2 regions of the Oceanobacillus sp. M65 genome follow, and region 1 is predicted to be linked to the other one. Evidence: predicted binding sites of a transcription regulator. Region 1 holds the regulator's gene; the other holds the start of a gene.
What was found. The regulator LexA, encoded in region 1, represses DNA repair genes until DNA is damaged. The targets are predictions, from matches to a motif close to CGAACATATGTTCG.
Positions count from the first base shown of each region.

Region 2: a site for LexA is predicted at 2,186-2,199, ahead of ACTWPF_RS16785 (ImmA/IrrE family metallo-endopeptidase). Genes of this name have one in related genera too.

Region 1 covers NZ_JBQQCJ010000002.1:550,048-563,140, forward strand. Annotated here, with positions in the region: gene ACTWPF_RS10405 (ATP-binding protein) at 1-94, opposite strand, end outside; gene ACTWPF_RS10410 (DUF2621 family protein) at 358-861, shown strand; gene ACTWPF_RS10415 (CcdC family protein) at 879-1,352, opposite strand; gene ACTWPF_RS10420 (response regulator) at 1,407-1,766, opposite strand; gene ACTWPF_RS10425 (Na(+)/H(+) antiporter subunit B) at 1,786-2,211, opposite strand; gene ACTWPF_RS10430 (cytochrome c biogenesis CcdA family protein) at 2,272-2,976, opposite strand; gene ACTWPF_RS10435 (YneF family protein) at 3,152-3,373, opposite strand; gene sirA (sporulation inhibitor of replication protein SirA) at 3,419-3,880, opposite strand; gene tkt (transketolase) at 4,221-6,227, opposite strand; gene ACTWPF_RS10450 (DUF896 domain-containing protein) at 6,361-6,594, opposite strand; gene ACTWPF_RS10455 (YneB family resolvase-like protein) at 6,805-7,443, opposite strand; gene lexA (transcriptional repressor LexA) at 7,731-8,354, shown strand; gene ACTWPF_RS10465 (amidohydrolase) at 8,449-9,729, opposite strand; gene ACTWPF_RS10470 (AbgT family transporter) at 9,745-11,256, opposite strand; gene ACTWPF_RS10475 (M20 family metallopeptidase) at 11,307-12,737, opposite strand; gene glnA (type I glutamate--ammonia ligase) at 13,082-13,093, opposite strand, start outside.
Region 2 covers NZ_JBQQCJ010000005.1:23-3,727, forward strand. Annotated here, with positions in the region: partial or broken rRNA gene ACTWPF_RS16760 (23S ribosomal RNA) at 1-97, shown strand, start outside; rRNA gene rrf (5S ribosomal RNA) at 263-378, shown strand; tRNA gene ACTWPF_RS16770 (tRNA-Asn) at 454-528, shown strand; tRNA gene ACTWPF_RS16775 (tRNA-Thr) at 540-612, shown strand; gene ACTWPF_RS16780 (CBO0543 family protein) at 964-1,539, shown strand; gene ACTWPF_RS16785 (ImmA/IrrE family metallo-endopeptidase) at 1,696-2,166, opposite strand; gene ACTWPF_RS16790 (helix-turn-helix domain-containing protein) at 2,274-2,615, opposite strand; gene ACTWPF_RS16795 (hypothetical protein) at 2,786-2,935, shown strand; gene ACTWPF_RS16800 (helix-turn-helix domain-containing protein) at 2,916-3,332, shown strand; gene ACTWPF_RS16805 (hypothetical protein) at 3,512-3,705, shown strand, end outside.

The DNA.
Region 1 (13,093 bases):
ATGCTTCAAAGGTATCCTGTGTATTGGCGGGTTCTGCTTTTTTTACAGTATGTTCAACTTGATATTTATTTTGATCTCTGTTCTTAAAAGCCATAGTACTCCCCCTCTTTGTCATAATGTAACAACCATTTGGCGTCTCATAATTCAAGATTATGATATATCATGCGATAATATGTCGCTTGTTTGCAGTAATTTTCCTATTATAATATGATATAATTGTTTTACTTGTTATCTTTATGAATATATACCCAATTATTAGTAATATTACTATACCTGCGTAAAAAAATAAATTACTTATGTAAAATACTTGTAACAATTTGTAATTTCATTTGATTATTTGAAGAAAAAGGTGAAACGATGTCGGGATTTGTAGATTATTCTATTATAATCATTTTATGGGGCTTTCTTATGATTACCTTTATGGCAATAGGTGGTTTTTTCATGTTCCGTAAATTTTTGAAACGACTTCCTAAAGAAGATGGAAAGTCCATTATGGACTGGGAAGAGTATTACATGGAAAAAAGCCAACATATGTGGAAAACAGAAGAGAAAGAACTTCTTGAAGAATTGGTTTCTCCTGTGCCTGAACTATTTAGAGATATTGCAAGGCATAAAATCGCAAGTAAAATTGGAGAAATTGCGCTCAAGAGAGAAATGAGTACTATCAACCAAGAAGTGGTAATCGAAGGATATATTCTAGCTACACCTAAACGGGATCATAAGTTTCTCAGAAAAAAATTAAAAGAGAAGAACATTCAAGTTGCTCCTTATGAACATTTGTTTATCATGGCAAAAGAGGATTATACGCCAGATTGGGAAAAACGAATGGAAAACAATAATAAAAAGAAGTCCGAACACTAAACATTTCGGACTTCTTTTTATGCATTAACGTGTAATTGCTTTTCAAGCTGAAGAAATTTATACAACATACAGCATCTCCACGTAAATATCATCCCAAATGCCAAGGTAAAAAACATTCCACTTGTTTCTCCTGCTGAAATACTGCTACCGATGATCAGTTTCATTACAATTCGAAAAAGCAGTAAACCAAAGAGAATAAAAACAAATGATTTTGAGGGAATCAAATAGATCGCTTCATGCCGAATCTCAAATCTGGAAGCTCTAACTAAGAAAAACGAACAAATAACGCCTACGATAAGAGCTTCTAAGAACTGGCTTAAGCTAATTTGAAAAACAGGAAATATAAACATTAATGCACCTGTACTCATAAAAAGGGGCGGCAACATAATTTTTTTAACCGAAGCCGGCTTCTTGGCTCCCCTTATGCGAATAAAAATCATAGTCACAGCCATACAGGCTGCAACAATAGTACTGGCTACCAACCAAAACATAATGACATTACCTCATACTTTCTATCAGGTTATACCCTTAGTTGTTACCGTTTCTCATTTCACTAAGCGGTTAACAGTTTCCAAGACCTGACTATCATCAAACGGCTTTACAATAAAGTCTTTTGCACCAGACTCGATTGCTTCCACCACAACCTTTTGTTGGCCCATAGCTGAACATACAATGATGGTAGCATGCGGGTCATAAGACTTAATCTCCTTAATTGCATCAATACCATTCATGATAGGCATCGTAATATCCATTGTAACAAGGTCAGGATCCAGTTCCTTATAGAGCCTCACCGCTTCTGCACCATCTGCAGCTTCCCCCACAATATCATGGTTTTCTTTTTTAAGTATAGTGGATAAGGTTACCCTCATAAAGTTTGCATCGTCAACTACCATAACTCTGGCCATATTCTTCCTCCCCTAAATGTTACTGATCGTTTGCTATGGTTAAAATGATTGTCATCATTACTCCGATTACTGTGAAATAGACTCCTAAGTCAAAAATCATAGCTGTTGCCAACTCAATTTCACCAAATAAAGGAATTGTAAAGTAATCAAAGGTCTGGGATAAGAATGGTACACCAAATATAAATGAACCTATACCTGTACCAAGTGCGATAGCTAAACCAATTGGAATTAATATCAAGAAGTTTATTGGTAGTACTTTCTTTACAGCCTCGATTCCATAGGCTATATACATAAGCAAAATAGCCGCTGAGGTCATAAGCCCACCAACAAAACCACCACCTGGTGAATTATGTCCGGCAAGTAATAGATAGACTGCAAAACCTAGCAGGATAAAGGCTATCAATGATGTGGTAGTACGTAATATTAGATCGTTTGTTTTGTACATATAAAAAGCTCCTTTATGCCTATATATCATAAGTTTAATATACTCTGCTAATAAAATCCATCAAAATCCTGTGAAACCAAATAACCCGCCCAAATAGGACGTCAATTTATAAATCCAGTCAAAAAACAACGCTATCCCTATCACTACCATTAAGTACCCACCTATCTTCACAATGATGGAACTGTGTCTTTTTATCCAACCTAATTTCCCAACGAAGAAGGATAATATAAAGAAAGGGACAGAGAAACCTAGAACATAACTGATCATCATCCACATCCCAGCTTGTGGCTCTGTAGACGCAAGTGACAGGACGACACCTAGTATGGGACCAGTGCATGGCGTCCACCCAAGGGAAAATGCCAACCCGATGATAAAAGATCCTACAAAGCCAGCTGGGCGATTTTTAAACATAATTTGCTTATTCTTCATCAAGAACTCAAAGTTCAACACTCCTGCAATTACTAATCCAAAAAAGATAATTAGAATAGCACCCACTTGTCTAATTAAGTCTTTGTATGTCATCAAAAACTCCGATATGTAGAGGCTCGTGAAGCCCATCATGATGAATACACAGGAAAAACCTAGTAAAAAGAAAAGGGTATGCATTGTGCTCTTCACATTGAATTTTTTATTATCCTCTTTTAATTCGCTTACACTCATACCTGTAATATAGGATATAAAAACTGGAAATAACGGCAATACACAGGGAGATATAAACGATAAAAATCCAGCACTAAATGCAATAAAAATATTTACTTCAGACATATTCTACCTCCTCATAGCTAACTTATCACAGTGTAGCTAAAAAAGTATTGTTCCATGCATTAAATTTATGACGAAAAACCGAAAATATTAAGCGTTGTAATAAAAAAGCCCCTTACGTTGTACGGTAAGGGGGTGATTCGCGCGGATGCTTGTTGCAAAATTATAAAATAATTGCTTACTTACCAGATTGATTATTCATAGAACGCATCATCTGATTAATTTTCTTCTGAGATGGTTTTTGTCCCATTTGCATCATTAACGTACGAAGCATTTGCTCATTAATTGGTGGATTCTTTTTTAAATAGCTCATCATATATTTTCTTGCAATAAAAAATCCAAGAGCAACACCAGCAATTAATGCTGCTATAGCAATTAGTACTACCCAAATCGTGCTCATGTCACGCCTTCCTCCTTCGTGTTGTCTCTTTAACAGTATAGTAAATTAATGATAAGAATACAATACTTGTCCACTTTTTGGTTCACGTATACGAATAACTGGTGATACCCAGCCATATTGCGCTGTATTTTCTCCAATGATAAAGAAGGTAGAGTCAATCTCCCGTAATATTGGAAACAATATCTCTTCAGCTTCCAGTATTGTTTCACAACGAAATTTTAAATGTTTTTCACTTATATGTAAAGGAATATTAGTCGAATTTTTATATAATCGTAAAAAATCTGTTGTTTCGTATGAAAACATCGTTTTATCCAGCTTCTCTTCTACGATCTTACAGAACTGTGTTCCAGGAAAAGGATAGGTACTATAGTCATATTGCATTTGTAGCTCCGGTCTTTGCTGACATTCTTTCTGATAATGTTTTATAAAACGATAAAGAATATCACTTTTATGGAAGTAATGCCAAGAAAACTCTTCCTTCATCCGGAATACAGTATATTCATACATACTAAACTTCCCCCTTTTCCTTCTATTATACGGAAAGAAGCTTTAAAATAATGTCGGTTCATCGGAGATATTTTAACTTGTTTTGTCGAGAAAAGTTTATAAATATACAAAAGCCCTAATACCACTAGAAAGTTCTCTTTTTAAAGCTCTTAAAAGAGTTAAGATTCGTAATTTATATATTAAAAATTAGAGTAATTTTAGATCGACTGAACGTATGGTAGTCTTATTCTGTGAACTATCTCAAACAAAAAAACAGCATACCAATCCTAATGCGAATTGGTATGCTATTTCATTTAGTTTTTCTCGACTTAAAATGGATTATTCATCCTAAAAAATCAAGCTATTTTGTTAGTGATTCTACATGTTCTACGACATTCTCTACAGTAAAACCATATTCTTTTATAACTCTATCACCATTAGCTGATGCACCGAATCGGTCAATGGCAATAATTTTTCCATGGTCACCTACATAACGATCCCAACCGAATGATGCTGCCATTTCAATTGCTACTCTGTTTTTGACAGAAGAAGGTATAACTTTTTCTTTATATGCTGCATCTTGGGCATTAAAACGATCCCAGGATGGCATGCTTACAACGCGAACGTCAATGCCTTTTTCTTTAAGGGCTGTTTGTGCAGAGACAGCCAACTGTACCTCAGAACCTGTCGCTAAGAGCAATGCATCTGGGGTTTCTTTGGTAGCATCACTTACAACGTATGCCCCTTTCTTAACACCTTCATATGCATACTCTTTTGTCCCTTCAAGAGTAGGAAGGTTTTGACGTGTAAGCACAAGTGCGGTAGGTTGATTGGTTGATTCAATTGCTAATCTCCAAGCCGCTTGTGTCTCATTAGCATCCGCTGGGCGAATTAATGACAAGCCAGGCATAGCACGTAAAGCTGCTAATTGCTCAACTGGTTCGTGCGTCGGACCATCTTCTCCTACTGCGATGGAATCATGTGTGAATACATACGTCACAGGTGCATTCATAATGGAAGAAAGACGAACTGCTGGACGAAGGTAATCACTAAATACAAAGAAAGTACCCGCATAAACCTTCAATCCACCATGAAGAGCCATTCCATTTAATGCTGCGCCCATAGCATGCTCCCGTACACCAAACCAAACATTACGACCTGCATAATTTTTTCGCGTGAAGTCTTCTTCATCATTCATGGTTGTTTTATTTGATCCTGCTAAATCCGCACTTCCACCAAAGAAATTAGGAACAGCTTTAGCAATAGCGTTCAATACTTTTCCAGAAGAAGCACGAGTTGCAAGGGTGTCTTTTCCTGCTTCAAAGACAGGTAGAGATTTTTCCCAATCAACAGGCAGTTCACCTTTCATAGCTAATTCAAATTGCTTTGCCAATTCTGGATACTTTTCATTGTATGTTGCCAATAAAGCGTTCCATTTATCTTCTGCTTCAGCACCTTGTTTCCCAATTTTTTCTTGGAAATCTTCATACACTTCTTCTGGCACATGGAAGTCTTGTTCATAGGTCCATTTATAATAATCTTTAGTTAGTTTAACTTCGTCTGCACCTAAAGGAGCACCGTGAGAAGAAGCTGATGCTGATTTATTAGGAGAACCATAGCCAATAATTGTTTTCACTTCAATAAGTGTTGGTTGATCAGTATTCTCCTGTGCTTGTTTAATCGCTTTTCTTAATTCATTTACATCGTTGCCATCTTCAACGCGAATTACTTGCCATCCATATGCTTTGAAGCGTTCTTCCGTGTTTTCAGAGAAAGATTGATTTAAATCGCCATCTAAAGATATATCGTTGGAATCATATAGTGCAATTAGCTTACCAAGACCTAAATGCCCAGCAAGTGAAGCAGCTTCATGTGAAATACCTTCCATTAAATCTCCATCACTTACAAGTGCATAAGTGTTGTGATCGACGATCTGTAGATCTTCCTGGTTAAATTTCGCAGATAGATGTGCTTCAGCCATCGCCATCCCAACTGACATGGCAATCCCCTGACCTAGTGGACCAGTTGTTGCTTCTACACCGTCTGTGTGATGTACTTCTGGATGGCCTGGTGTCTTAGAATCCCATTGACGAAATTCTTTCAAGTCATTCATCGACACGTTATAACCAGATAAATGAAGCAAACTATATAGAAGCATAGATCCATGGCCTGCTGAAAGAACAAAACGGTCTCTATTAAACCATTTTGAGTTTTTAGGATTGTGGTTCATGAAATCAGTCCATAGCGTGTAGGCCATTGGAGCTGCTCCCATTGGAAGTCCAGGATGACCAGAGTTCGCTTTTTCGATTGCATCAATAGATAATGTACGGATTGTAGTAATTGAATTTTGTTCTATGTTGTTTGACATATTGTTTAGCCCCTTTCAAAAATAACTACTGGTTGTTTCCTCCTCATTCTATAACGAAACCCATTCAGGAACAAGTTAAAACGGATAGGCTTCCTTATAAAAGGGCTGATTTTTGTCGTAGTATGGTACAAAATTAATGTTTCTTATTTCTCTCTTGCAAGTCTTTCACTTTTTTTGGTGTAACATCGTTTCCTTTAGGATCCACAACTGTCATGGATTTAAACTGGTTTTTAAAAGAGCTTCTTACATTGTTTAGATATTCTTCACGGAGCTCTTTTTGTTCCTGCTTCTCTTTCTCAGTTAAACCTGTATCTTTTGCCTTTTTCGCCAGTGAATTAATTCGCTCAATTTTATCCTGAGATAACATGGCTCTACCTCCTTTTCAATTATCTATTACACAAGTCTAAATACCCCCTGGGATTTTACAAACTTCATCGTCGTAATTGTGCCAATGTTTTGGGCTGTCTAAGATCTTATTAAGCTTTATCTTTTAAAAAACTATTTTACGTCTGAATACAACAAAAAACAAGAGCCATTAGCTCCTGCTTAGTTATTTTACGCCTATTAAGGCTTATATTCAAGTATCTTGCAGTTCCTTATACCTCCGATGGACCGTCGCTTTTGAAACAGGGTAACCCATTCCATTTAATGTACTCGTAATCTCTTCAAATGTAAGTTTTTTCTCTCTAAGTCTAACCACTTCTTCTATAGGAAAGTCAACTCTATCACGCCCTGGCGCATGATGCTGGTTTTTGAGATTTTCAGCAGGATTATACCCTTGTTCTACTGCGCGTCTCATTCCTCTTTTAATCTTTGCATTGTGAATTTTGCGTTGGTATTCTTCCACTATCCCAACAATTTGCAAAACCATAGAGTCTGATTCTGATAGTTCAAGCTTCCCATCATGCATTGCTGTATATACATCTATTTGGAGCTTTTGAAGTTGATGGAACAACGCAATTTTGGTATTCCCACGCCCTAGTCTAGTTTCATCCTGGATCAGTAAGCAGTCAGCATCTTTAGCTGCAAATATATCGAGCATCTCAAATATGCCATTTCGCTCTATCTCATAGCCACTCTTCTGTTCTTCTATACAAGCTATCACATTAAAATTATTGCGTTCTGCTAATCCCGTTAGCTCTATTTTTTGTCTAGCAAGAGAGGTCTCTTGGGTATGTTTGTCGGTACTCACGCGACAGTAGATAATTGCATTCAACACGCTTACTCCTTCTTAAACCAATTAACTCGTAATCATAGTAAAGTACAGGAATCCCAGCGTCAAGGCAAAGGCAACTATATAAAACAAATCCGTTTTTGTAAGTTTACTAAACATAGTCTCATTCCCTCCTTTTCTAAATAGGAACCTTTGTTCGCTTATTTGTAATTTTAATTATAGCAGAACATATGATCCTGTCAAGGCTTTTTCTCGAACGAATGTTTGCTTTATGTGGAATCAAATGGTAAACTATTAATAATTAATCTTATGGGCGAGGTGAAACATTTATGTCAAAACTATCAAAACGTCAGCAAATGATTTTAGATTATATTAAAGACGAAGTAACAAAAAAAGGATATCCGCCTTCCGTCCGGGAAATAGCCGAAGCTGTTGGACTTGCCTCAAGTTCTACAGTGCATGGACATTTATCTAGAATTGAAAGCAAAGGATACATTCGACGAGATCCGACTAAGCCAAGAGCAATTGAAATACTGGATTTGTCGGAAGGAAACAATATTCCTAGAGAAGAAGCTCGCTATGCTCCTGTAATTGGGAAAGTAACAGCAGGCCTACCTATTACAGCAGTTGAAAACATTGAGGAATTTATTCCTCTACCAACCACAAGTGCCGGGCCTGATGATAATCTTTTCGTATTGGTTATCGAAGGGGAAAGTATGATCGAAGCAGGAATACTTGATGGGGATATGGTTATCGTAAAACAGCAAAACACAGCACAAAACAGTGATATAGTTGTTGCGATGACAGATGAAAACGAAGCGACAGTGAAAAGGTTCTTTAAAGAAAAAGACCACATTCGCCTCCAGCCTGAGAATGCAACGATGGATCCGCTTTTATATGATAATGTAACAATACTAGGTAAAGTGATTGGCTTATATCGTAATATTCATTAAATTGAACAACGCGTCCATGTACTCGCCTTTCGACCATTCCAATTTATCTTTTTCTAACAATAAAAAACAGCTGCCTCGAGGGGCAGCTGTTTTTTTATTGTTCCATAATTACTTTGGCTGATTGGAAAAGAATTTTAACAGCAGGTAATAACGTGTCTTCTTTAATATCAAATTTTTCATTATGATGGCCTGCAGCCAGTTCTGTTCCGAATACACAGTAGGTTGCCTTTCCGCCATTTTTCTGCACTTCGTTCATAAAATAGGTCGCATCCTCTGACCCTCCTGGTGTGTTATCCTCCAGTCGACTTTTTTCAATATCTGGGGATGCTTCGGCACATTGATGGAGGATACCTGCTAGGTCCAACGAACATTTACAGCTTAGTGCCTCTCCTACTGTTTTGATCTTATGTTCTACTTGGTACATGGTAGCCGCTCCACTGACGATGGATGTGACCTGCTCTTTCACATACTCATTTATTTCAGAAGTCTCTCCTCGTGTTTCTACTTTCATACTAGCATGGTTGGCAATAATATTTCTACCTGCACCAGCTTCAAGCTGCCCAACATTTATCCTGGTAGCCCCTCCTGAATGGCGTGATATACCATGAAGGCTTAGCACACTAGCGGCTGCTGCTAAGAGTGCATTCTTCCCTTGTTCAGGACTTCCTCCGGCGTGAGCTGCTTTACCAGTATAGCTGATATCTAACTTGGAGGTCGCAAGAAAACCACTATTGGCAGCAACGAACTGCTTATGCGGAACACCGACCCCAATATGGGTAGCGACGAAATAATCAACATCTTCCACTACATTTGCTGCCGCCATAGCTTTTGCTCCTCGTGTGCCTTCCTCAGCTGGTTGAAATATTAATTTTATTTTCCCCTTAAGTTGGTCCTTATTTTCAATAAGCAGGGTGGCGAGGCCTAAACCCATCGCGGTGTGGGAGTCATGACCGCAGCCATGCATTTTCCCGTGAACTTTTGAGCTGAATCCTTCATTGCACGGGAAATGCTCGTTACTGTTTGACTCTAAAATATCCAATGCATCCATATCAAATCGAAATGCAATGACAGGACCTTTCTTACCTGTATCTAGTGTGGCAATTATTCCTGTATAACCTTCAGAAAAGAGATGAAGATAATCACCAATCGCCCCATTTTTCTGTGCCCATTGATAATGTTTCTTTGTCTCCTCCTCAGTTGGTTTTCCCATACAGTCTGCCTCAGACATAACTTCCTTTCCCATTTTCAATTGGAAACCAAGCTCATCTAAAATAGAGGCTACAATAGATGCTGTTCTCATTTCCAAAAAACCTGTCTCTGGATATTGGTGGAAATCTCGGCGCCACTTAATTAATTTATCTCCTAATTGTTGCATACTGCTCTCCTCCTTCTATAAGAACGGGTATATTCCTGGACCAAATGGTAGTCCTGAATAGTAAAATACTAGAATTAATATAATCCAAGTAGTTAAAAACGCAATACTATACGGTAGCATTAATGAAATATAAGTACCTATACTTGCTTTTTTATCGTATTTTTTTATAAACGCCAAAATAATAACCATATACGGGAACAATGGTGTAATAATATTTGTTGAAGAATCTGCCACCCTGTACGCAACTTGCGTAAAGGCCGGATGATAACCGAGTTGCATAAACATCGGAATAAATACTGGAGCTTCAATTGCCCACTTGGCAGACCCTGAAGTGATCAGGAAGTTCATTAATGCTGTAAATATGATATAGCCAATAATCAACCAAATACCTGTAAAATTAATATCCTTTAGATAATCAGCGCCATTAACTGCTACCCATGTACCTAGATTTGACCAATTAAAATATGCAATAAACTGGGCAATGGCAAACACTAAAACGATATAACCCGACATGTCTTTAATAGAGTCGGCCATGTAGTCTCCTACATCCTTACCAGATCTAATTTTACCTACTGTTATACCAAACGTAACACCAATTATCACAAAGAATATTAAAACGATTGGAACAATACCATCTAAGAAAGGAGAAGGAACAATACTACCATCCTCACCCCTTAATGGGCTATTTGGTAAAAGTATGATCGTCAAAATAATCGCTATGTATGCTAGGCCAGCAATAAGCGCATTACGGAACCCTTTCCCGCCATTTTTTAATTCTTCACTGTTCTCTTCTTCAATGGCTCCTCCTTTGTATTCCCCCAAACGTGGTTCAACAAATTTAGTAGTGATGAGTCCCCCAACAATTGTCATAATAAAGACAGATACAATATTAAAGTACCAGTTATCTACAGGTGTGATCACCAGAGAATCGTCAAGGATGGCTGCTGCTTCCGTGGAGATTCCTGCTAACAATACATCTGTCCCGGCGATAAAGATATTTGCCGTAAATCCAGCTCCTGCCCCGGCAAAGCCTGCAGCTAATCCAGCTAATGGATGCCGTCCAACTTTATAAAACACCATCGCAGCAAGTGGTGGTATCAATACAACTGCAGCATCAGAGGCTAGGTTTCCAAGAATCCCCACAAATACCACCGTATAAGTAACTAAACTTGGAGGTGAGCTTAAGATTGTTTTTCTGATAGCATAATCCATCAGTCCAACCTTCTCAGCTAGACCAATTCCTAGCATCATGACAAGAACAAGTCCCAGTGGAGCAAAACCAGTAAAGTTATCGAGCATGGAAGTTAAGATAAACTGCAACCCTTCACCTGATAGCAAATTTTGAATTTCTAGCTCTTCCCCTGTACCTGGATGCACAACAGAAGCATTAAACAAACTAAATATATAGGAAACAACGATCATTAATAATGATAGTCCAATAAATAAAATAAACGGATCCGGTAACTTATTTCCTACCTTTTCAACCAAATCTAAAAATCTTTGAAATAAACCACGCCTCTTTTCCATAATATCCCTCGCATTCTATACTAATATTTCGATCTAACTCTTTGGTAAGCCTATTTCTCATGCAACTTTGAAGGATTTACACCCTCAGGAATAGGATTGCTGTATGGATTGGCTTTCTTAAATGCCTTGAATTCTTCTTTTATGTTTTGTAGGTCTTCTGGGCTGTTAAACAGCTGAATACCAGCTAAGGCCATTGTTTCTGCGGCGCGGAACATACCGTTTAATGCATAGTTTCTTAATCCTTGTGTTGTCATTTGCCATGTGTGTAAAGCAGTACCCAGCACAGAGGTTGATGCTGATAATTGAGCTGTTGGGACGACCCAGCTTACATCTGAAACATCTGTAGAACCAGCAAGAATTTCCTTGGATTCATGATAAGGCGAAATAGAGTCAGAATAATACTTACCAGCAAACTCACTACCATCTCCTACATAACCAAAACCTTTCATTGGATCTAGGAAGTTTTCTTTTTCACCGTCTGTAAAGGTATTCCATATTTTCTCTGCAAATGCATTCTCTTCATCTGAAGGCTTTTGTACCCCAACCTCGGTAAATTTCTTATACAAGATTTTCTCCAGAGAACGATTGGGAATATAATTAGAACATGCCTTATCAAAATTAATTGTTACTTCAGTTTCTGTCATGAGTGCAGCACCTTCAGCAATTTTCTTTACTCTTTGAAAAATGCTGTCCACTTGTGCCACCTTTGGAGCTCTTACTAGGTATAGTACCTCGGCATTTGCTTGAACCACATTTGGGGATATCCCCCCTGTGTTTGTCACAGCGTAATGAATACGCGCCTCTGGCACAATATGCTCTCGCAAATAGTTAACGCCCACGTTCATTAGTTCCACAGCATCCAACGCACTTCGCCCCAAATGTGGAGTGTTTGCAGCGTGAGATGAAATGCCTTTGAATTTAAATGAAACTTGATAGTTTGCCAAGCTTGATAAACTCATAATCGCATTTGCAGGAGAGGGGTGCCATGTAAGCGCAGCATCGACGCCATCAAACACACCTTCTCTTACCATAAATGTTTTTCCTGAACCGCCTTCTTCTCCTGGACAGCCAAAAAATTTCACAGTACCTGGCAGGTTATTTTCTTCTAAGTAATTTTTTGCAGCACATGCAGCAGCAAACGCCCCTGTACCTAACAAATTGTGACCACAGCCATGTCCAATATCTTTCTCTAAAGGTTGATAACTCGTTTCATTAGGCTTCTGACTTAAGCCTGAAAGTGCATCAAACTCTCCTAGATATCCTATTACAGGCTTACCTTCGCCATATGTAGCAATAAATGCAGTTTCTATCCCAGCAACATTACGTTCAACAAGAAAGCCTTGTGCTTCGCAAGCCTTAGCAAAATAGGAAGCTGATTCATATTCTTCAAATCTTGTTTCTGGATGGTGGTAAATAAAGCTACTCACCTGTTCAAAAGTATTCCGATTGGTAGATAAATAGTTTGCAACAAATTTATTCATGTTAGTTCCTCCTTTGTCGGCCTTAAAGATTGATTAACGACATGATTAATAACATTCTGAATTTTCATCTCGCAATTTAAGTCGAGAAATGTAGATTTATTTTACCATAAGTCTAAAATATTAGACAAATGAAATCGTTAGAAGCATAGGAATGTTTTGACATTTTAAACGAAAGGATAGAGTTCCTGCATTATGGGACACCTGCTCTATCTCCCTTTAATCTCTAAATCAATCAAGAATTCAAGTGTAATTTCTACAAAAATTTATTTTTAAAAATACCGCCCATGGATGGACGGTATTTTTAATATACATTAAATAGTTGCGTACTTAAAAGCCGTAAAAGCTTAGTACGTGCT
Region 2 (3,705 bases), on a different contig from region 1:
GTAAGATCCCTCAGAGACGATGAGGTTGATAGGTCCGAGGTGGAAGCGTGGTGACACGTGGAGCTGACGGATACTAATAGATCGAGGACTTAACTAACATTTTCTATGATTCGTTGTTTACTCTTATTTAGTTTTTAGGGTATAAATAAAAACCCCTTGCATTTTCTTTGAAAAATGCATATAATATGGTCAGTTATCAAGGAAGTTTGAAGTGATTCATTTTCTTTCTATGAGAAACACCAAATGACCTATATGAATTAGGTCTGGTAGTAATAGCGGAGAGGTCACACCTGTTCTCATGCCGAACACAGAAGTTAAGTTCTCCAGCGCCGATGGTAGTTGGGGCTTTGCCCCTGCAAGAGTAGGACGCCGCCAGGCCTATTTTTTTATATATTTCGTATAATAATCTGTCACCATGTACATAATAAGATTGTTATAGTAATTTATTATTATTCCACAGTAGCTCAGTGGTAGAGCAATCGGCTGTTAACCGATCGGTCGTAGGTTCGAATCCTACCTGTGGAGCCATTTTTATGTCTGCTTCCATAGCTCAGCAGGTAGAGCACTTCCATGGTAAGGAAGGGGTCAGCGGTTCGAATCCGCTTGGAAGCTTATCTAAACCCCTCGATATATAAGGCTTTTACTTCTTTCAAGTAAAAGCCTTTTTTGTTTACTTATATATTTTTCAGCCGAAGATATAAAAAGAAAAGCCCTCGAAGTTTGAGAGTGAGGATTTTTTCTTTTATTAACTTAACAACCTATACATCCGTATATAGACCATCAAACTTATAAGGGCATATGTAAATTTTCTATCATAGTGATTCTTCAATCGTTTCATATACTAAAGTATTTCAATCTTAACTATGTAAGTTTCCTTCTATATTAAATAAAAGTCTTGTTTCTAATGAATAAAGGTAGTAGGGACGTAGACAATAAGTAACAAAAAGGTTAGGTGGGAACTAAATGACCGTCGAACAAGGGTTAAAACAAACAGACAGAGCATATGACCAATTAGTTGAAGTTAACCAGATGATGACAGATGCAATATTTAACGCTTTTTTATTTACTTGGCAATGGTGGTTAGGTATAGGCTTATTTATTTTTCCCTGGTTTATATGGATCTTGTTCAGGGATAAGAAAAATACTGGTCGTCTTCTATTGGCTGGGTTCATTACCATCATTCTGTCCCTATTAATTGATCTTATTGCAATGTCTTATGGCCTTTGGTCCTATCCTATGAAATTCCTACCTATATCTCCAGTCTTGTTTCTGCCTTATCATTTGTCATTAGCTCCTGTTGCAGTTATGTTTGTTTTACAAGTTGGACCGAGAGTTAGTTTGTTTATCAAAGGAATAATTTTTGCAGGTATCGCAGCGTTTGGTGGGATGAATTTATTTGATGCCATCGGGTTTTATAACCCAAGAGGTTGGCCGACAATGTATGATTTCTTTATTTTCCTTTTTATCTATATTATAGCGAGCCTTTTTTATAAAATAGACAATTATGATGAAAAAGTATCTCATACTCGAAAACCATGATCCCTTTTAGGCCATAATGTACAAAATAATTGTCTTCATTTTATATATGAGCATGTTTAAGCCACAGTAAACTATACTAATTCTCTTAGAGGAAAGGTCTTTACACAACTCGAGTAAAGGCCTTTTATTTATCTAGACGATTTCGGCCCTCTACAATCAATAAAGGTTACTTCTGCAAAGTCCCCTTTTATTCTCCAACATCTCCATACGCTTACAAGCAAATGCATACTCTACATTAAATAATTCCATGAGCTTATACGGTGTCATTTTCAAAGTATTGTCTTCCAACATAAAGGTGGGGATGCAAAGGTGGCAGCTGAAGTAGTTTGCCTGCCATTCCTGTAACTCAATAAAGCTGGGTGGTAATAGCTCTTGCCTTCCTACATGCCACATAATATGTCCAACTTCATGGGTGAATTCTTGCCACTGAACTCTTTCATTCTTTTGCTCATTTAAGAAGATAATGTATTTCCCATTCCTACATATTGCTTCACTTCCAAACTCCCATAAATGTACCGTTACTTGAAGAGCATCCGCTACTTTATCAATACCTAAGTCTGCAGGCTTTCTTATATTGAAAGATAGTAAAAGGTCCTTAACAAATTTTTCTGTCCTAGTGTAAAACATAGTAATGCCTCCTTGAAAAAGAATGTATGTTCGTATTTAAGTTATAAAAAGAGGTGTACCATTATTTGTACACCTAACAACCGGCAAAGAGTCTTTAGTAAGATAACTTACTCTTCCTTGAATGCTTCCCAAATTCTTTTTAACCTGCGCAAATCTTCTTCACTATTTTGTGGTAACGTTTTATACCACCTCTCGAGAGAAGGATCATTCCGAAATGCTTCAAATTCTTGTTTTTCAGACATGGAAGGATTCTCTGATCTCCCAAGAAGATAGTCAGTAGTTACTTCGAGGATTGTTGCTATACGGCTAAGCTCGTGATCTTTAACAGGCCTTTCCCCTAGCTCAATACGATTCATAACACTCACATTTAATTCAACGCGTTTGGCAAGTTCTCGTTGACTCCACCTTTGTCTCTCTCGCAATTGGACAATTCTTTCCCCTAAATTCACCGTGAACAACCCTTTCCTATACCTCTATATCCTAACATAGTTTCTATTAGTGAAACAAATTATTATTTTTAGCCCTAAAGTCCTCTTTACATTTCTGTTTTAGAAATATAATATAAGAACACACGTTCTATTGTATTTTATCATGTTTTATAATAACAGGGGGTAAATCTATGAACAAAAAGTTGAATGCTGTTAGATGGGTTGTCAGTGACATAAGAAAGGATAAGCAAAGTGGGGTTCTCTCTCCTATTAAGAGAAGTAAGTATGCACAATTATTATTTGAAAAGGGGGCGGGGTTTAATGAAAGAAAAACAGATTGAGCGCACATTGAAAGACTATCATTGGATGATTAAAGAAATTAAAAGGCAGCGCGATGTGCTTGAGGAAGAGATAGGTTTAAAGCTAGTTGCCTCTTCTGGTATAGAGTCAACCCTTCCTAAAGCAAAAGGAACCGTTAGTGATCCTGTTGGACAAGAAGTATTGCGTAGGGAGAAGAAGAGTGGATGGATCATGAAATTGGAGAAAAAGATACTATATATCCAAGAAAGAATGGAAGTCATTGAAGATCCCAGGGAAATGGCTATTTTAGAATGTATGTTAGATGGAATGACAATCAGTGCGATTAGCCAGCATATGGGTTTATCAAGAAGGCAGGTCTATCATGTGAAGGATGAGATCGTTCGGAAAATTTCACACTTTACACACTCTGCTCAGTAGATGACAAGAATAACAAGAGGGATGTATAATCGGATTAACAGGAATAGAACAAACGTTCCTGTTAGAGATCCTATTCCTTTTTAGCGTCTTTCCTAAGCAAAACATTGCTAGGTAAAGACGTTTTCATTTTAACAAATGAAAAGAAAAGGACACTACTACGTCTTGAAGGGAGGTTGGGAATGCTAAATCAAAAGGAACAGGAAAATTTGAAGGAATTTATGACAGTGCTTACGGAGGTGAAGGTGTCGTTGGCGGAGTTAAATGGAAAAATAGATCAAATAGAAGATATTAAAGAAACACTCGCCAAGACAAAGAAAATTGCAGACGAGGCAAACTATCGTTCTACCGAGAACAATAGTAAAATCACTTCCAT